Linked DNA regions of Microbaculum marinisediminis. The protein of the gene in region 2 interacts with the protein of the main gene of each other region in a pairwise test. Links are inferred from orthologs where the notes say so. Each region holds a gene or a part of one and is shown on either strand. Other genes may lie near its edges. The genes, in order: ndk and MUB46_RS07685.

What was found.
Region 1: the proteins of MUB46_RS07685 (region 2) and ndk interact in binary tests that used the Escherichia coli proteins (3 or more experiments, as listed by UniProt). The link is inferred for Microbaculum marinisediminis from one-to-one orthologs.

Annotation. Positions count from the first base shown.
Region 1 is NZ_JALIDZ010000006.1:336,832-345,531, reverse strand. The notes cover bases 2,966-5,754. They hold ndk (nucleoside-diphosphate kinase), read right to left. Parts: upstream 4,677-5,754; coding sequence 4,254-4,676; downstream 2,966-4,253. Other genes in these bases: MUB46_RS15310 (hypothetical protein), read right to left, coding at 5,419-5,754; MUB46_RS15315 (DinB family protein), read left to right, coding at 4,883-5,392; MUB46_RS15325 (molybdopterin-containing oxidoreductase family protein), read right to left, coding at 2,966-4,137. Outside these bases: purM (phosphoribosylformylglycinamidine cyclo-ligase), read left to right, coding at 1-997; purN (phosphoribosylglycinamide formyltransferase), read left to right, coding at 994-1,662; MUB46_RS15330 (hypothetical protein), read right to left, coding at 1,669-1,953; more of MUB46_RS15325, read right to left, coding at 2,044-2,965; more of MUB46_RS15310, read right to left, coding at 5,755-5,880; MUB46_RS15305 (hypothetical protein), read right to left, coding at 5,971-6,354; MUB46_RS15300 (cyclase family protein), read right to left, coding at 6,445-7,266; MUB46_RS15295 (ABC-F family ATP-binding cassette domain-containing protein), read left to right, coding at 7,418-8,700. UniProt on the Escherichia coli protein: Major role in the synthesis of nucleoside triphosphates other than ATP. The ATP gamma phosphate is transferred to the NDP beta phosphate via a ping-pong mechanism, using a phosphorylated active-site intermediate.
Region 2 is NZ_JALIDZ010000003.1:334,836-343,688, reverse strand. What follows is about bases 3,516-6,457. They hold MUB46_RS07685 (5-formyltetrahydrofolate cyclo-ligase), read right to left. Parts: upstream 5,320-6,457; coding sequence 4,711-5,319; downstream 3,516-4,710. Other genes in these bases: MUB46_RS07670 (DUF4164 domain-containing protein), read right to left, coding at 6,037-6,324; MUB46_RS07675 (cell division protein ZapA), read right to left, coding at 5,598-5,978; MUB46_RS07690 (TIGR00282 family metallophosphoesterase), read right to left, coding at 3,918-4,733; MUB46_RS07695 (YebC/PmpR family DNA-binding transcriptional regulator), read right to left, coding at 3,516-3,757. Also shown: Holliday junction branch migration DNA helicase RuvB, read right to left, coding at 1-761; Holliday junction branch migration protein RuvA, read right to left, coding at 758-1,372; crossover junction endodeoxyribonuclease RuvC, read right to left, coding at 1,468-1,974; MUB46_RS07700 (sulfite exporter TauE/SafE family protein), read left to right, coding at 2,176-2,919; more of MUB46_RS07695, read right to left, coding at 3,008-3,515; tkt (transketolase), read left to right, coding at 6,724-8,742; gap (type I glyceraldehyde-3-phosphate dehydrogenase), read left to right, coding at 8,787-8,853. UniProt on the Escherichia coli protein: Involved in the removal of 5-formyltetrahydrofolate.

The DNA.
Region 1 (8,700 bases), on a different replicon or contig from region 2:
CGTCGACGCCATCAAGCCGCTGGTGAAGTCGACGGTTCGCGCCGGTGCCGACGCGGAAATCGGCGGATTCGGCGGCCTTTTCGATCTGAAAGCGGCCGGTTTCAGCGATCCACTGCTGGTCGCCGCCAATGACGGGGTCGGCACCAAGGTCAAGATCGCCGTCGAGACCGGCATCCACGACACGGTCGGGATCGATCTCGTCGCCATGTGCGTCAACGATCTCGTCGTGCAGGGCGCCGAGCCCCTGTTCTTCCTCGACTATTACGCCGCGGGCAAGCTCGAACCCGATGTCGGCTACGGCATCGTCAAGGGCATCGCCGAAGGCTGCCGGCAGGCGGGCTGCGCGCTGATCGGCGGCGAAACGGCGGAGATGCCCGGTCTCTACGCCAAGGGCGATTACGACCTCGCCGGCTTCTCGGTCGGCGCGGTGGAACGCGACCAGCTGCTGCCGCGCGGCGATGTCGCGGACGGCGACGTGCTGCTGGCGCTGGCCTCCTCCGGGGTTCATTCGAACGGCTTCTCGCTGGTTCGCAAGATCGTCGCCGATGCCGGGCTGGCATGGTCCGATCCCGCGCCGTTCGCCACGGACAACGCATTGGGCGCCGCCCTGCTGGCGCCGACCCACATCTATGTCCGCCAGGTACTTCAGGCGATCCGCGAGACCGGAGCGGTCAAGGCGCTCGCGCACATCACCGGCGGCGGACTGACCGAGAACCTGCCGCGCGTGCTTCCGGAAACGCTCGTCGCCGAAATCGAACTGGAGAGTTTCGCGTTGCCACCGGTATTCCGTTGGCTTGCCGAAACGGCCTCGATCGAGGAAGCCGAGATGCTGCGTACCTTCAACTGCGGCGTCGGCATGGTGGTCGTGGTTGAGAACGGCAAGGCCGAGGCGGTGGAGACCCTACTGCGCGACCTCGGCGAGACGGTCTGGCGGCTCGGTCGCCTCGCCGCCGGCGACGGACCCGCGGTCCGCTATGCCGGGAGCCTTTCCCGGTGAGCGAACGGATGCGGGTTGCAGTTCTGATTTCCGGGCGCGGCAGCAACATGGCCGCGCTGATCGAGGCGTGCCGCAGGTCCGACTTCCCCGCCGAGATCGTCCTCGTCATCTCGAACAAGCCCGACGCCAAGGGACTGGAAACCGCTGCCGCTGCAGGCATCGCCACGAAGGTGATCGATTTCCGGGGTAAAGGCAGCCGCCAGGCGTTCGAGGACGCCGCGACTGAAGCGCTGGAAGATGCCGAAGTCGACCTGATCTGCCTTGCCGGCTTCATGCGGATCCTGAGCGCGGATTTCGTCGGGCGCTGGCGCGACCAAGTGATCAACATCCACCCGTCCCTGCTGCCGGCCTTCCCGGGCCTCGAAACGCACGAACGCGCCTTGCAGGCCGGCGTGCGCATCACCGGCTGCACGGTGCATTTCGTCCGTCCGGAAATGGACAACGGCCCGATCATCGCCCAGGTCGCTGTCCCCGTCTCGAACCGCGACACGGCGGACACGCTGGCCGCGCGCGTCCTGAGATACGAGCACCGGATCTATCCGCTGGCGCTGGAACTGATCGCCTCCGGGCGGGCAAGGCTTGTCGACGAACGGGTCATCGTCGACGGGGACATAGCCGAGCAGCCCGCGCTCGCGGTTCCGCCGCTAACCGACGCCCCGCGCTGACCGGCTCTACTTGCAGCCTTCCCAGGCGCTTTCCCAGCGGCTTTTGACGGCCGAGGTGGGCCTCTTCCACTTTGCGACGCCCTTCATTTCGTCCTGGTTCATTTCCTTGAGCACGCGGTTCGTCGCGCACTTGCAGGTGTTGACGTAGGTGCCGTACTGGCCGTGCTTGCCGCTTTCCTGCAGGACGCAATAGTCGATCAAGGCAAGGCGGGCGCCTTCTTCGGGCGGAACCTCGGGATCGCTCAGCGCGACCGCCTGATGTCCGGTCGCCACCAGCAGACCGCCGATCACCGTCAGACAATATCCAAAACGCAAAATCCCAGCACCGAACCGCATCATCCGGCCTCCCAGTCTGAAAAAACGCACCGTAGATCAGGTAACTTACCAGCCTGCCCCGCGCAGCCAAACATGGTTGTCGTGGAAAGCCGCGCCGCCATAGGGCGCAACCGGATCGGCTCCGGTCAAGGTGTTGATGCCCTTGCCATCCGGGAACGCCTCGTTCGGCCACACCCCTTCGGAGATCAGCACACCGCGGCGCACCCCGTCGAACAGGCGGGCATGAAGGCGAACCTCGCCGCGGCGATTGCCGATACGGACCCGATCGCCGTCCCCGACGCCCAGGGCGGCGGCGTCTTCGGGATGGATCATCACTTCCGGCCGGCCTTCGCGCTCGCGCGACGTCGGCGTCTCGTTGAACGTGGAGTTGAGAAACCGGCGCGCCGGCGAGGTCGCCAGCCGGAACGGGTGCTCGGAATCGGCTTCCTCGATCACCGTCCAATGATCGGGCAGTTCGGGCAGCGTCTGCCACGGCCCCATCGGACCGTCATTGGGCGCAACGATATGGGTCCAGTCGGGCGAGAACCGGAACTTGCCATCCGGATTGGCGAAGCCGTTCAGGTAGTGGGCGGTCTCGAAATCCGGCTGGATATCGCGCCAGCGATCGGCCTCCAGGTCGGCAAGCGTGCCATAGCCGGATGCCTTCAGCATCCAGTCGATATGCTCCCGCGCGCTCATGGCGAAGCCTTGATGCTCCGCGCCGACGCGACGCGCGATCTCGACATGGACGATATGGTTCTCGCGCGCCTCCCCCGGCGCCTCGACCAGCTTCGGGCCGAGCATCAGATACTGGTGGCCACCGCCCTTGTAGATGTCGTCGTGCTCCAGAAACATCGTCGCCGGCAGCACGACGTCGGCCATCTTCGCCGTCTCGGTCATGAATTGCTCGTGGACGCAGACGAACAGGTCGTCGCGGCCAAAGCCGCGTTTCACGCGCTCCTGTTCGGGCGCGACCGAGACGGGATTGGTATTCTGGATCAGCATCGCGGTGACCGGCGGGCCACCGTGCAGTGCGTCGGCGTCGCCGGTCAGGATCGCGCCGATGCGCGACTGGTCGAGCTTGCGAATGGTCGGATCGCGCAGGTCGGTGCCCTCGATCATCGACTTGTCGAGCTTGTAGATGGCGCCGTTGTTGTGGAACGCGCCGCCGCCTTCGTATTTCCAGGCGCCGGTGACCGCGGCGATGCAGGAAGCGGCGTGCATGTTGGCCGCGCCGTTGCGGCTGCGCGAGAAACCGTAGCCGAGACGCAGATACGTGCGCTTGGTCTCCCCGATCAGTTTGGCGAAGGCCTCGATCGTCTCTGCGGGGATGCCGGTGATCGCGGCCGCCCAGTCCGGCGTCCGGCTTTGCAGGTGCGCCTCGAGATCGCGCGGCCGGTCGGTATATGTCTCCAGATAGTCCCAATCCGCATAGCCATCCCGGAACAGGACGTGCATGACCGCGCAGGCGAGCGCGCCGTCGGTCCCCGGTTTCAGGAGCAGCGGGAGATCGGCCTGGCGCATCGTCTCGTTCATGTAGACGTCGACGACGGCGATCTTGGCGCCGCGGGTCTTGCGGGCCTTGGTCGCGTGGGTCATGACGTTGACCTGCGTCGAGACCGCGTTCGTGCCCCAGATCACCACGAAATCCGACTTCGCCATCTCGCGCGGATCGGGCCCGGCGAGCAGGCCCGTGCCGGCGATGAAACCGGTCCAGGCCATGTTGGTGCAGATCGTGTCGAACTGGCCGGCGTAGCCCTTGGCGTGACGCAGCCGGTGAATGCCGTCCCGCTGCACGAGGCCCATCGTGCCGGCGTAGTAATAGGGCCAGACCGACGTCGCGCCGTGCGTCCGTTCCGCTTCCAGGAATTTCTCGGCGACGATGTCGAGCGCGTCGTCCCACGAGATGCGCTCGAACGCGCCGCTGCCCTTCTCGCCCGTGCGGCGCAGCGGATGCAGAAGCCGGTCGGGATGATGAATGCGTTCGGCGTAGCGGGCAACCTTCTCGCAGACGACGCCGGCGGTGTAGTCGTTGTCGCGGGCGCCACGGACGCGGCCGATCGTCCGCGCGTCGATCAGTTCGACGTCGAGGGCACAGGTCGACGGGCAGTCATGCGGACAAGCGGAGTGGCCGATCCGCACATCGAGTGGCTTGTTCATCGGACGCCCCTCCTTCTCACCGGGTCTCGGGGGACGCGGAACGGTAATAGGCGGCCGGGCAAAAGAAAAGGCCGGCCAAACGGCCGGCCTCTCGCAATGACGAGCGAAGGCCCGCGCTAGCCGACGATTTCCTCGGCCTTGAAGCACTGGGCGATTTCGTTGGCGGCGTTCTCGACGCTGTCGGAGCCGTGCACCGAGTTGCGCTCGATGTTCTCGGCGAAGTCCTTGCGGATCGTGCCGTCGGCGGCGTCGGCCGGGTTGGTGGCGCCCATGACTTCGCGGTTCTTGGCAACGGCACCCTCGCCTTCCAGGACCTGGAGGACGATCGGACCGGAGGTCATGAAGGCAACCAGATCGTTGAAGAACGGACGCTCCTTGTGGACGGCGTAGAACGCCTCGGCATCGGCCTGCGACCACTTGGCGCGCTTCTGGGCGACAACCCGCAGGCCGGCGCTCTCCAGCTTGTCGATGATCTTACCGGTGATGTTCCGCGCCGTCGCGTCGGGCTTGATGATGGAAAGGGTGCGCTCGATCGCCATGTCGGCTCGACCTCGTTTGCTGATGGTGGGTTCGCTGAAGTTGAAAATGCCGGATACCGGCGGTCGCGCGGCTTATACCGGGCTCGCCGCGCCCTCGCAAGGCGCGACGATCGCGTCCCGCCGCCACCGGATCCCGTGCCGGTCCCGCTTTACCGCGACGTCAGTTTATGACAGCATTGCTTACCTAATAGGGAGGAAGCGCGGCCGTGAAATCGCATTTCGAGATGATGGCGGGCTATAACGGCTGGGCCAACGAGCGGCTCTACGACGCCGCCGCGGCGATGCCCGACGATCTGTACCGCAAGGAGCACGGGGCTTTCTTCGGGTCCGTCCACCGCACCCTGAACCATATCCTCGTGGGCGACCGCATCTGGATGGGGCGGTTCACGAGGACCGGTGGCGCGCCGACCCGGCTGGACGCGGTCCTGTTCGACGATTTCGAGGAACTGCGCATGGCCCGGCGCGCGGAGGACGACCGGATCCGCGCCTATATCAGCGGCCTGTCGGCAACGGATCTCGCGGGCCGGTTCCGCTATCGCACCATCACCAACCCGAGCGATATCGAACAGCCGCTATCGCCGGCGCTGACGCATTTCTTCAACCACCAGACCCACCACAGAGGCCAGATGCATTGCCTGCTGACGCAACTCGCAGGCGATGCCCCGTCCCTCGATCTGATCCTGTATCAGCGCGAAACGGGGATCGGTCTGGACTGAGGAACCGGGTAGAACCCGAAGCAGCTCTACTTGGCGTACTTGCCGCCGGTGCCCAGGGAAATGTGCACCTTTTCGCTGTGGATCACGTTTCCGTCCGGCGTCATGTAGACGAGGTTGAGGATATCGGCCTGGACCGGGTGCGGCACGACGAACTTCAACCAGTTGGCCTTTCCGTCGGGCGGACAGGACGACTGCTCCACCACCACGTCCACACGCGCGGCGCGAAGCGAGTCGGTGACACGCGGATAGGGCGGCGGATCGTTGAGCTTTGCGCTGACGAGGCTCAAGCAGGCCAGATTGCCCGGCAGGCGTGCCGAGACATGAACCGGCAGGCCACCACCAAACCTGTCCGGCGCGTCGACGCCGTAGCTGGTCGCGTAGGTCGCGCCCCAGAATGGCGGCCCCGCGATAGCGGATGCGGACGACATCGCGACCAGCGCGGTCGCGGCGAACAGGCTCCGGAGCCCGGGCATTTTTGAAAACGGCATATAAGCCCTCACAGTTTCGGCGAGCGCGACTATCGCACGACTCGGGCCCCGGGTGCGACGTCGGGGCCCTGATTTCGGTCTTTTGCGAGACTAAAATGTCGAGATTGAGATTTTCTCTATTTTCAGAATGCGACCGGTCGGATTGACGAAGAAGATCTGGATCAGCTCGGTGCTGGTCGGGCCGCCGACCGTCATAACCCTCTGGACGAGGCGGCTCTGGCCGCAGCCGCGCGGATTCGGGCCGATGACGATGGTGACGGGGATCGTCAGCGGTGCGACGGCCTGGCCGGGCGGTGCGCCGCGACGGGCATCGATCGCCGCCTGGCAAGTGTCGCGGGCCACATAGTTGGCTTCGAGACGTATCGCTCCGCCGTAATACCCCTTGTAGCGGGCGAAGCTGCCCGGGCCCTCGGCGAATGCCGTGCCTGGAAGAGCCAGGACGACGGCGAGCAGTGCGAGCGCAAGAATCCGCATGGCGAAAGCCTCCTTGAGTTCAACGCGCGCCCCGCCGCCGAAAACCATTAGATTAGTGGGCCGGCGGAACCGCTCCACCGGCCCGGTACGTCAAATCAGCGCGATCAGACGACTTGGGCCGCCCGTCGCTCCTACAATTTTCGGTGACCCCACGACAAGCGTGGCGCCGGTTGCGGGTATCGCGTCGAGATTGGCGATACATTCCATGCCCCAGCGACCGGATGGCAGCCAGGTGTAGTGGGTCTTGAAGTCCTTCGACGCGCCGTGGTCGAGCGACAGCGTATCGACCGCCATGCCGATGACGTTGCGATCCTTGATCATCATGTCCGCGGCCTCCGCGTGGAAACCGGGGAAGTGCATGACCCCGTCGCCATCGGCGTTGCGGAACATGTCGCTCTTCACGTGGGCGTCCCAGCCGGAGTTCATGGCGACGCAGCAGCCGTCCGGCAAATCGCCGTTGGCGCTCTCCCAGGCGGCGATGTCGTCGGGCGTCAACCGATAGTCCGGATCCTCCGCCGCCTTCGCCTTCACGTCGATGACCACGATCGGCACGACGAGCTTCTCGACTTCCACCTGATCGGCGGTCTGGCCGTCCTTGGAAAAATGGATCGGCGCGTCCATGTGGGTGCCGGTGTGCTCGTTGAGATGCCAGATGTTCAGATTGAAGCCGTCCTTGTCGAACTTGTAGACGTTCTCGATCTCAAGCTGAGGCTGACCAAAGAAGGTCGGGAAGTCTTCCGGCAGCGCATGGGTCAGGTCGACGACCTTGGAGAAGCTCGTCGGGGCGGCCCGCGCCGGCGCCACGGCCGCCGGCACCGCAGTCGCAGCCAGCGCGGCAGCTCCCACCCCCTTGAAGAAACCGCGACGGCTCAACTGATGCATTACCGCTTCATGACAGCCAGGTACGCACATAGTTCGCTCTCCCTCTTTTCGGTTCCCCGCTAACGCCGGCCCGCGCAGGGCCGGCCGGAAATGCTAGCACGAGCGGACCAAACGGCAGAATGACCAAAAGAGAGAGGCCCGGGGCCTTGCCGCGAGCCCCGGCAACCTGCAAATAGGCGCCATGCTTCAGATCACCGACCTCACCTACCGCATCGCCGGCCGCACGCTGTTGAACGGCGCCACCGTAACCCTGCCCACCGGCGCCCGGGCGGGTCTGGTCGGGCGCAACGGCACCGGCAAGACGACGCTGTTCCGACTTATCAAGGGCGAAGCCGTCGTGGAGTCGGGCTCGGTCGGGTTCCCGGCGAAAGCGCGGATCGGCACGGTGGAACAGGAAGCGCCGGCGGGCCCGACCTCGCTGATCGACTTCGTGCTGTCGGCCGACACCGAGCGCGCGCGCCTGATGGCGGAGGCGGACTCGACGCAGGACGGAGCGCGGATCGGCGAAATCCACGCGCGCCTGAGCGAGATCGACGCCTATTCGGCGGAGTCGCGGGCGGCCCGCATCCTATCGGGTCTTGGCTTCGACCAGGCCGCGCAGCAGCGCCCGCTGGAATCCTTTTCCGGCGGCTGGCGGATGCGGGTGGCGCTTGCTGCGGTGCTGTTCACCGAGCCCGACCTGCTGCTGCTGGACGAACCGACCAACTACCTCGATCTCGAAGGCACGCTTTGGCTCGAGAGCTATCTCGCCCGCTATCCGCACACGATGATCGTCATCAGCCATGACCGCGATCTGCTCAACACGGCCGTCGACACTATCGTTCACCTCGATCAGGGCAAACTCACCGTCTATCGCGGCACCTACGACCAGTTCGAACGGCAGCGGCGCGAGAAACAGGCACTCGCCGAAAAGTCGCGCAAGAAGCAGGACGAACAACGCAAGCACATGCAGGCCTTCGTAGACCGCTTCCGCTACAAGGCCTCGAAGGCGCGGCAGGCGCAGAGCCGCCTGAAGGCGCTGGCGAAGATGGAGCCGATCGAGGCGCTGGTCGACGGCACATTTCGCCCGTTCCACTTCCCCTCGCCCGAGAAACCGCTGGCCTCGCCCATCATCCAGCTCGACAGCGCGGCGGTGGGCTACGGAGGCAAGCCGGTCCTGCGGAATCTGAACCTCCGGCTCGATCACGACGACCGCATCGGGTTGCTGGGATCGAACGGAAACGGCAAGAGCACCTTGGCCAAGCTGCTGTCCGGCCGCCTGCAGTCCTGCGACGGGCGGATGCACGCCGCCGACAGGCTCACCGTCGGCTTCTTCGCCCAACATCAGCTTGACGAACTTTCCGCGGACCTGTCGCCGACCGAACAGGTGCGCCGGCTGATGCCGGACGCAAAGGAAGCCGAGGTCCGCTCGAAGGCCGCACAACTCGGATTCGGCATCGAAAAGGCCGACATTCCTGCGAGCAA
Region 2 (8,853 bases):
ACCTCCAGCTCCGCGAGCGCCTTGTCGGCGATCGCCCGGTCGATCCGGCCGCCGCCCTCCACCAGCGCGAAGTCGCGCACCCGCCGCAGCAGCCGGCCCGCGACACGGGGTGTGCCGCGCGCGCGGCGGGCGATTTCGCTGGCGCCGTCGTCCGAGATCGCGACACCCATCACCCGCGCCCCGCGCCGCACGATCTGCTCCAGCTCCTCGTCGGTGTAGAAGTTGAGCCGCACCGGAATGCCGAAGCGGTCGCGCAGGGGCGTCGTCAGGAGCCCGGTCCGCGTCGTCGCCCCGACCAGCGTGAACTTGGCCAGATCGATGCGCACCGAGCGTGCCGCCGGCCCCTCCCCGATGATCAGGTCGAGCTGGAAATCCTCCATCGCCGGATAGAGCACCTCCTCCACCGCCGGGTTGAGGCGGTGGATCTCGTCGATGAACAGGACGTCGCGCTCCTCCAGATTGGTCAGCAGCGCGGCCAGGTCTCCGGCCTTGGCGATCACCGGACCGGAGGTGGCACGGAAATTCACGCCGAGCTCGCGGGAAACGATCTGGGCCAGCGTCGTCTTGCCCAGGCCCGGCGGGCCGGCGAACAGCACGTGGTCGAGCGCCTCGCCGCGCGCGCGCGCCGCCTCGATGAAGACGCGCAGGTTCTGCCGCGCCTGCTGCTGGCCGACGAACTCCTCCAGCCGCAACGGCCTGAGCGACGCGTTGGCGTCCTCGTCCTCCGGCGTTTCCTCGGCGGCGACAAGGCGGTCGGTCAACGTGCAAGCTCCTTAAGGCCCATCCGGATCAGCTTTTCGGCCGTGGCGTCCTCGCCGGCTTCCTTGAGCGCGGCGGCGACGGCCGCGCCGGCCTGGGCCTGAGCGTAGCCGAGATTGACGAGCGCCGACACCGCGTCGCGCGTCGGCGACGCCGCCCGCCCTTCCGCGAGTTCGCCGGATACCCTGGCGAGTTCCATGTCGCCGCCGACCAGCGGCGTCTTGTCGCGCAGCTCCGAGACGATGCGGCCGGCGACCTTCGGCCCGACGCCCGGCGCGCGGGCGACCATCGCCTTGTCCTGCATGGCGATCGCGTTGCCGAGATCCGCGGTCGATAGCGTGCCGAGGATCGCCAGCGCCACCCGCGATCCGACGCCCTGCACGCTCTGCAGCAGCCGGAACCACTCCTTCTCGGCCTCGCCGGAAAATCCGTAGAGCCGGATCGCGTCCTCGCGCACCACCGTCTCGATGAAAACGACCGCCGGTTCGCCCGGCCGGCCGAGCGCGGACAGCGTGCGCGCCGAACAGGTCACGTGGTAGCCGACCCCGCCGACATCGACGATCACCCAGTCGTCGCCGTAGGAATCGACGATGCCTTTGAGCTTGCCGATCATTGCCGCCCGCCTCTGCTGCCGGACTCAAGGCCCCCTCGAGTCCGCCCGTTCCGCGTATTGCCTACCCAGCAAAACGTGAACAAGTCAAGAACATCTCACTCAGCCGCGGCCAGCACGCGCGAAGCACGGTGGTGGGCGTGGGTGATGGCGATGGCCAGTGCGTCGGCGGCGTCGTCCGAATCGACCTTCGCCTTCGGCAGCAGCACCGAGACCATCATGCGGATCTGCTTCTTGTCGCCATGGCCGGCGCCGACCACCGTCTTCTTGACGAGATTCGGCGCGTATTCGGCGACCGTCAGCCCCCGGGACGCCGGCACCAGAAGCGCGATCCCGCGCGCCTGACCGAGCTTCAGGGTGGAGGTCGGATTCTGATTGACGAAGGTGTGCTCGACGGCGGCCTCGTGCGGCGCCTGGGCGTCGAGCACGCCGCAAAGCCCGGCGTGCAGCTCCACGAGCCGCTCGGCAAGGCTCAGCTTGTCGGTGGAGGTGACGGTGCCGGCGCCGACGAACGACAGCGACGTGCCGGACATCTCGATCACGCCCCAGCCGGTGCGCCTGAGGCCCGGGTCGATGCCCAGTATCCGAATCGCCTGCCGTCTCATGGGACTGGTGTACCCGGAAGCCACCGCCCTGCCTAGAATCCCTGTCCAGCCCCCCTGGAAACCGTTCCTGGAAACAGGGCCGGACCTTCGGCCTCGCATCACCCGACAGGCGCGTCATTGCCGGTACGGATGACGCCGGCCATGACCGGAAGCCTCCCGAATCTGGTAACGTTTTCGCGGGGATCCTCTTCAGCAACGCTCATGACCTTCGATCAATCGCTTATCGCCGTGCTCGTCGCGGCGCTTGTCGCCGGGCTCGTGCGCGGCTTTTCCGGCTTCGGCGCCGCGCTGATCTTCATGCCGGTCGCCTCCGCCGCGATCGATCCGAGGCTCGCCGCCGCCAGCTTCCTGATCTTCGACGCGGTTCTGACCCTGCCGCTGCTATGGGGCGCGGTCCGTACCTGCCAGTGGAACACGGTGCTGCCCGTCGGCGTCAGCGCCATGGCGACGGTCCCCTTCGGCGCGGCGATCCTCGCCAATGCCGATCCGGTCACCCTGCGCTGGGGGCTGTCGATACTGGTGCTGCTGCTGCTGGCGTTGCTCGCCTCGGGACTGCGCTATTCCGGCGCGCCGAGCCGGCTCGCCTCCGTCGGCGTCGGCGGGGTCGCGGGAGTGCTCAACGGCATCGGCCAGGTCTCCGGCCCGCCGGTCATCGCCTTCTGGATCGCGGGGCCCTTTCCGCCGCCGATCATCCGCGCCAACCTGATAGCGTTCTTCTCCATCGCCAGCATGTCGAGCTTCGTGGCCTACGCCTGGAACGGCTTCTTCACGATGGAGACGCTGACGGTGATCGCGGTCTTCGCGCCGGTCTACGCGCTGGCGCTGTTTCTCGGCGCCCGCCTGTTCGGCAGGGCGCCGGAGCGCTACTACCGCCGCATCGCCTACGCGGTGATCGCGCTGGCCGCGATCACCAGCATCCCGGCCCTGGACGAGTTGCTGCGCTAGGCCGCCCGCCCGGGTTCGCCGTCGATATCAGGACGGTTCCGGGCGTCCGGGCCAGGACGATCCGATCGTCCCGGCAAAAAAGGCCAGCTCAGGCCGCCGTCAGGCGTTCCAGCACCTCGTCGGAGACCTCGAAGTTCGAGTAGACGTTCTGCACGTCGTCGTCGTCCTCGAGCGCGGCGATCAGTTTCATCAGCGATTCGGCCTTGCCCTCGTCGACCTGCGTGCCGGTCTGCGGCTTCCACACCGGGTTCACCGAGTCCGCCTCGCCGAGGCTGGCTTCCAGCGCCGAGGAGACCTCGCCGAGGTCCTCGAAGGCGCAGAGGATGATGTGGCCGTTGGCGTCGCTCTGCACGTCCTGCGCGCCGGATTCGATCGCCGCCTCCAGGACGGTGTCCGCGTCGCCGGCCTCGGGCTTGTAGACGATCTCGCCGACCCGATCGAACATGAACGACACCGAGCCGGTTTCGCCCAGCGCGCCGCCGGCCTTGGTGAAGATCGAGCGCACGGCGCCGGCGGTGCGGTTGCGGTTGTCGGTCAGCGCCTCGACGATGACCGCGACGCCGCCCGGCCCGTAGCCCTCGTAGCGGATCTCCTCGTAGTTATCCGCATCGCCGCCGGCCGCCTTCTTGATGGCGCGCTCGATATTGTCCTTCGGCATCGACTGCGACTTGGCGTTCTGCACGGCCAGCCGCAGGCGCGGATTCATAGTCGGGTCGGGCAGGCCCATCTTGGCCGCGACCGTGATTTCCTTGGCGAGCTTGGAGAAGAGCTTCGACCGGGCCGCGTCCTGGCGACCCTTGCGATGCATGATGTTCTTAAATTGGGAGTGTCCTGCCATGGCATGCCTCGATTGCGTTTCAACCGCGGCCGCAACAGTCGGGGGGAAACGCCGTTTTCGCCACGCCCGATTCACCACGCCCGACCAAGCCGGCGGCCGCGCAGTTCGCCCGCTTATAGGGCGGGTCCGGCCGAAAATCCACTGGCCGGCGAGATGCCCCTTACCAGTCCGGCAGCGTCTCCGACAGATGGCCGCCGAGCCGCACCGGGGCGATCCGCTTGGCCAGGCCGCTCGAATCGTCGGTCTCCACAAGCACGCCCGACAGGGAGGCATCCCCCAGCGCCGGCTCGAAGCGCCCGGACGGAATCTTGGTCAGGAAGCGCCTGAGCGGTTCCTCCTTGTCCATGCCGATCACCGAATCGTAGTCGCCGCACATGCCGACGTCGGTCATGTAGCCGGTGCCCTCCGCCAGCACCATGTGGTCGGCGGTCGGCACATGCGTGTGGGTGCCCACGACGAGGCTCGCCCGCCCGTCGAGGAAATGCCCCATCGCCTGCTTCTCGCTCGTCGCCTCGGCATGGAAGTCGACGACGATCGCGTCCGCCCCGCCGCCGAGCGGGCAGGCCTCCAGCTCCCGCGACAGCGCCGCGAAGGGATCCTCGAGCATGTTCATGAAGACGAGGCCCATGGCGTTGATCACCAGCACCCGGGCTCCGTTGCGCGCCTCGTACAGCCCGGCGCCGCGCCCGGGCGTTCCGGCCGGGAAGTTGATCGGCCGCAGCAGGCTTGGCGTGCGCTCGATGAAGACGAGCGCCTCGCGCTGGTCCCAGACGTGGTTGCCGGTGGTGACGACGTCCGCGCCGGCGTCGATCAGCTCGCCGTGGATCGCCTCGGTGATGCCGAAGCCCCCTGCCGAGTTCTCGCCGTTGACGACCACGAAGTCGGCGTCTAGCCGGCTCCTCAGCTCGGGCAGCCGGTCCACGACGATCTCGCGGCCGGACCGGCCGACCACGTCACCAAGAAAGAGCAGCCGCACGGGCACCTCCAATACATGTCGTCAGGCCCCGCTCGGTCAGAACGAAGTCCACGGGTTGATCGTAGCGGTCGCGCGGCACCAGGCCCACCTGCTGGATGGCGAAGGCAAGCCCGATCGCCGCGATCCTGCGTTCCGCCCGCGCCATCGCCAGCGAGCGGTCGTAGAACCCGCCGCCATAGCCGACCCGGTAGCCGAACCGGTCGAAGGCGAGCAGCGGCACCAGGAACACCCGCGGCTGCGCCTCGTGCGCCGACGGCAGCGGCTCGCGGATGCCGAAATGGCCCGTGCCCATCCTGTCGCCGGGCTGCCAGCGGCGGAACACCAGCGGCCGCGCCCGGCCGACGACGACGGGCAGCGCCAGCCGGCAGCCCCGGCGCGCAAGCGCCATGATCAGCGGCTGGGTGTCGAGTTCGTCGCCGAAGGTGGAAAAGCACGAGACGGTGCCGCGCCCGGCCAGCGCGGCGATATCCGCCGCCCAGGTGGCGATGACCCCGGCCGCCGCCCGCCGCTCCGCGCCCGGCACGCGCCGGCGCGCGGCGCGCGCCAGCGTCCGCATGCGGGCCTTTTGGGCGGTTCGGTCGGTCATGCGGGGATCCGGGGACGACACGGGACGGAAAACGGTGGGATGGCGAAGCCGCCGCGGCCGGTGGAGAGCAGCGATCCCGGGAACCTACATACGTAGGTGGGCGCCGTATGAAAGAGCCCACGGGCTCAACCAGGGACAGCTCCCAAGGAGATCGATAAGGCCCCGGGGAATTGAGTCTCCTGTCGCACCGGGCAGCCTCGCCGTCTGGAATGTAGCTATCGCGGCGGGCGCTCGCCAGTGGAAAGGATGCGGATTTCGCGTCTTTCCACGCATGCCTCTCATTCGCCCGGCTGTTCCGCCCCCGCCCCGTTCAGCGCGGCGGCGAGACCTTCGATCCGGGCGGCGGCCTGGTCGAGCGTTTCCGCGATCGACTCCTGCGCCGAGGACACCTTGTCGAGCACCGCGCTGCGGGATTCCTTGAGGCTCTCGACCTCCGATTCCATCGCTTTCAGCCGGCGGCGCGAATCGGCGAGCTCGTCGCCGAGCTCCATCGCCGCCATCAGCATCAGCCGCATGTCGCCCACTTCGCCGAAACTGGCCTTGTAGGCCTCGATGCGACGATCGATGTCCTGCGCGAGTGCGGTCAGGATGTGTTCCTGACCCTCGTCGCATCCCATCCTGTAGACACGGCCGTTTATCGAGACCGTTACCTGGGGCATGGTATCCGCTCCGCCGTTCTTCCCCAGCCCGGCGTTTCAAAATCCAGCAAATCCACGCTCAGCCGCCCTGCTCGCTGTCGAGCAGGCCACGGATGGAGCTGATAGCCGAATCCAGTCTTTGCGAAACGCTCTTCGACAGGGATTCGAGCTCGGCCGACCGCGCCTGCGCCGAGTCGAGCTCCTGGGCCAGCCGCGACCGGTCGTCGCTCAGCGTCCGGATCTCGGACTCCAGGGCGCCAACGCTGCGATCCGTCGCCTGGCGGCGGCGAACGGCCGCTTCCAAAGCGTCGAGTGCGCCGACAAACCGCCGTTGCGCGCGCTCTACAGGACTCGAATCGACATTCATAAACTCGCCTCTCCGACCGCCGGCCGCTGCCGCCCATCGCAAACCCGACACGAAAATGGCCGCCATCGCCGTCGCGTCAGACGAAAGGAAAATATAAAGGCCAACGGATTAGCAGTGAGAGATTAGGCATCGCTGCAAGCTGCGGTCAACCGCCCATCGGCGCATACCGGACCGCCGGTCGGCCGGCGCGCGCCCGTGCCGGCCGCGCACCTGTGTATACGTCGCAACCCCGCCGATTGGGCCCCTCAATTGACTCGCCCCGGCGAGGTGATATTGATCGGCCCGCTTTGCGGGGACCGGCGCTGAAGGTCGGGGAATATGGGTGGTGCCGTCTCGACACGGGCCGGCCGGTTTTCCCCCGTCAACGTCCCCCGCCTCCACGGTGACCATCGGAATTACATGACAGAGAACGCCGCACAGGTCGATCACCGCGCAATGGCCAACGCCATCCGCGCACTCGCCATGGATGCCGTAGAGGCAGCCAAGTCCGGACATCCCGGCATGCCGATGGGCGCCGCCGACATAGCCACGGTGCTGTTCACGCGGTTCCTGAAATTCGATCCGAAGGCGCCGGACTGGCCCGACCGCGACCGCTTCGTGCTGTCGGCCGGCCACGCCTCCATGCTCCTCTATTCATCGCTGTATCTGCTCGGCTACGAAGCGATGACCATCGAGGAGATCAAGAATTTCCGCCAGCTCGGCTCGCATACGGCGGGCCACCCCGAATTCGACCTGAAGGCCGGCATCGAGACCACCACCGGTCCGCTCGGCCAGGGCATCGCCACCGCCGTCGGCATGGCGATGGCGGAGCGCCATCTCAACGCCACCTTCGGCGACGACATGGTCGACCATTTCACCTACGTGCTGGCCAGCGACGGCGACCTGATGGAGGGCGTCAGCCACGAGGCGGTCTCGCTCGCCGGCCACCTCAAGCTCGACCGGCTGATCGTCCTCTACGACGACAACCACATTTCCATCGACGGCCCCACCTCGCTGTCGGATTCGACCGATACCGTCGAACGCTTCGACGCCGCCGGCTGGCAGACCCAGCGCGTCGACGGCCACGATCCCGACGCGATCGCCGCCGCGATCGAGGCGGCCCGTGCGTCCGACCGGCCCTCGATCATCGCCTGCCGCACCATCATCGGCTACGGCGCGCCGAACAAGCAGGGCACGTCCGCCACCCACGGCGCGCCGCTCGGCGCCGACGAGGTGCAGGCCGCCCGGCTCGGGCTCGGCTGGGAGGCGCCTCCCTTCGAGATTCCCTCCCCCATCCGCGACGCCTGGCGTATCGCCGGCCTGCGTTCGGGCAAGGCCCGCAGTGCCTGGGAGAAACGGCTCGCGGCGCTGGACCACGACGTCCGCAACGAATTCGAGCGGCGGATGCGCGGCGAACTGCCGGTCGATCTCGCCACGGCGATCCGTTCGCTCAAGGAGACCTTCGCCGCCGACAAGCCGGAGATCGCGACCCGCAAGGCGTCCGAACTGGTGCTGGGCGCCGTCAATCCGGCGGTGCCGGAGACGATTGGCGGCTCCGCCGACCTGACGGGCTCGAACAACACCCGCAGTCCGGACCTCAAGGACTTCTCGGCGGAGGACTACGCCGGCCGTTACGTTCACTACGGCGTGCGCGAGCACGGCATGGCCGCGGCCATGAACGGCATGGCGCTGCATGGCGGCGTCATCCCCTATTCCGGCACGTTCCTCGTCTTCTCCGACTATTGCCGCCCGTCGATCCGCCTCGCGGCGCTGATGGGCATCCGCGTCGTCCACGTGTTCACGCACGATTCCATTGGCCTGGGCGAGGACGGCCCCACCCATCAGCCGGTCGAGCATCTGGCGAGCCTGCGTGCGATCCCGAACCTCAACGTGTTCCGGCCCGCCGACGCCACCGAGACCGCCGAATGCTGGCAGCTTTCGCTCGAAGCCCGCAACCGGCCGAGCGTTCTCGCGCTGACCCGCCAGAACGTGCCGGCCCTGCGCACCTCGGTGGCCGACGAGAACCGCTGCGCCCGCGGCGCCTACGAACTGGCGGCCGCCACGGGACAGGCCAAGGTCACCCTGTTCGCGTCCGGTTCGGAGGTGTCGCTGGCGATGGAGGCCCGCGTCATCCTGGAACGCGACGGCATCCCGACCCGGGTGGTATCGGTTCCCAGTTTCGAGTTGTTCGAGGAACAGTCGGCCGAGTACCGCCGCACGATCCTCGACGATGCGCCGGTGCGCGTCGCCGTCGAGGCGGCGATCCGGCAGGGATGGGAGCGCTTCGTCGGGCGTGACGGCGGCTTCGTCGGCATGAACGGCTTCGGCGCCAGTGCCCCGTACAAGAGCCTGTACGAGCATTTCGGCATAACCGCCGGGGCGGTCGTGGCGGAAGCCCGGCGTATATTGGATAGTCTGGCGCCGACCGACGAGGCTTGACCGATCCTTCGGCGCGCAACGAACTAGCTAAGGAGACTACTGGAATGGCTGTCAGGGTAGCGATCAACGGATTTGGCCGTATCGGCCGGCTGGTGCTGCGCGGGATCATCG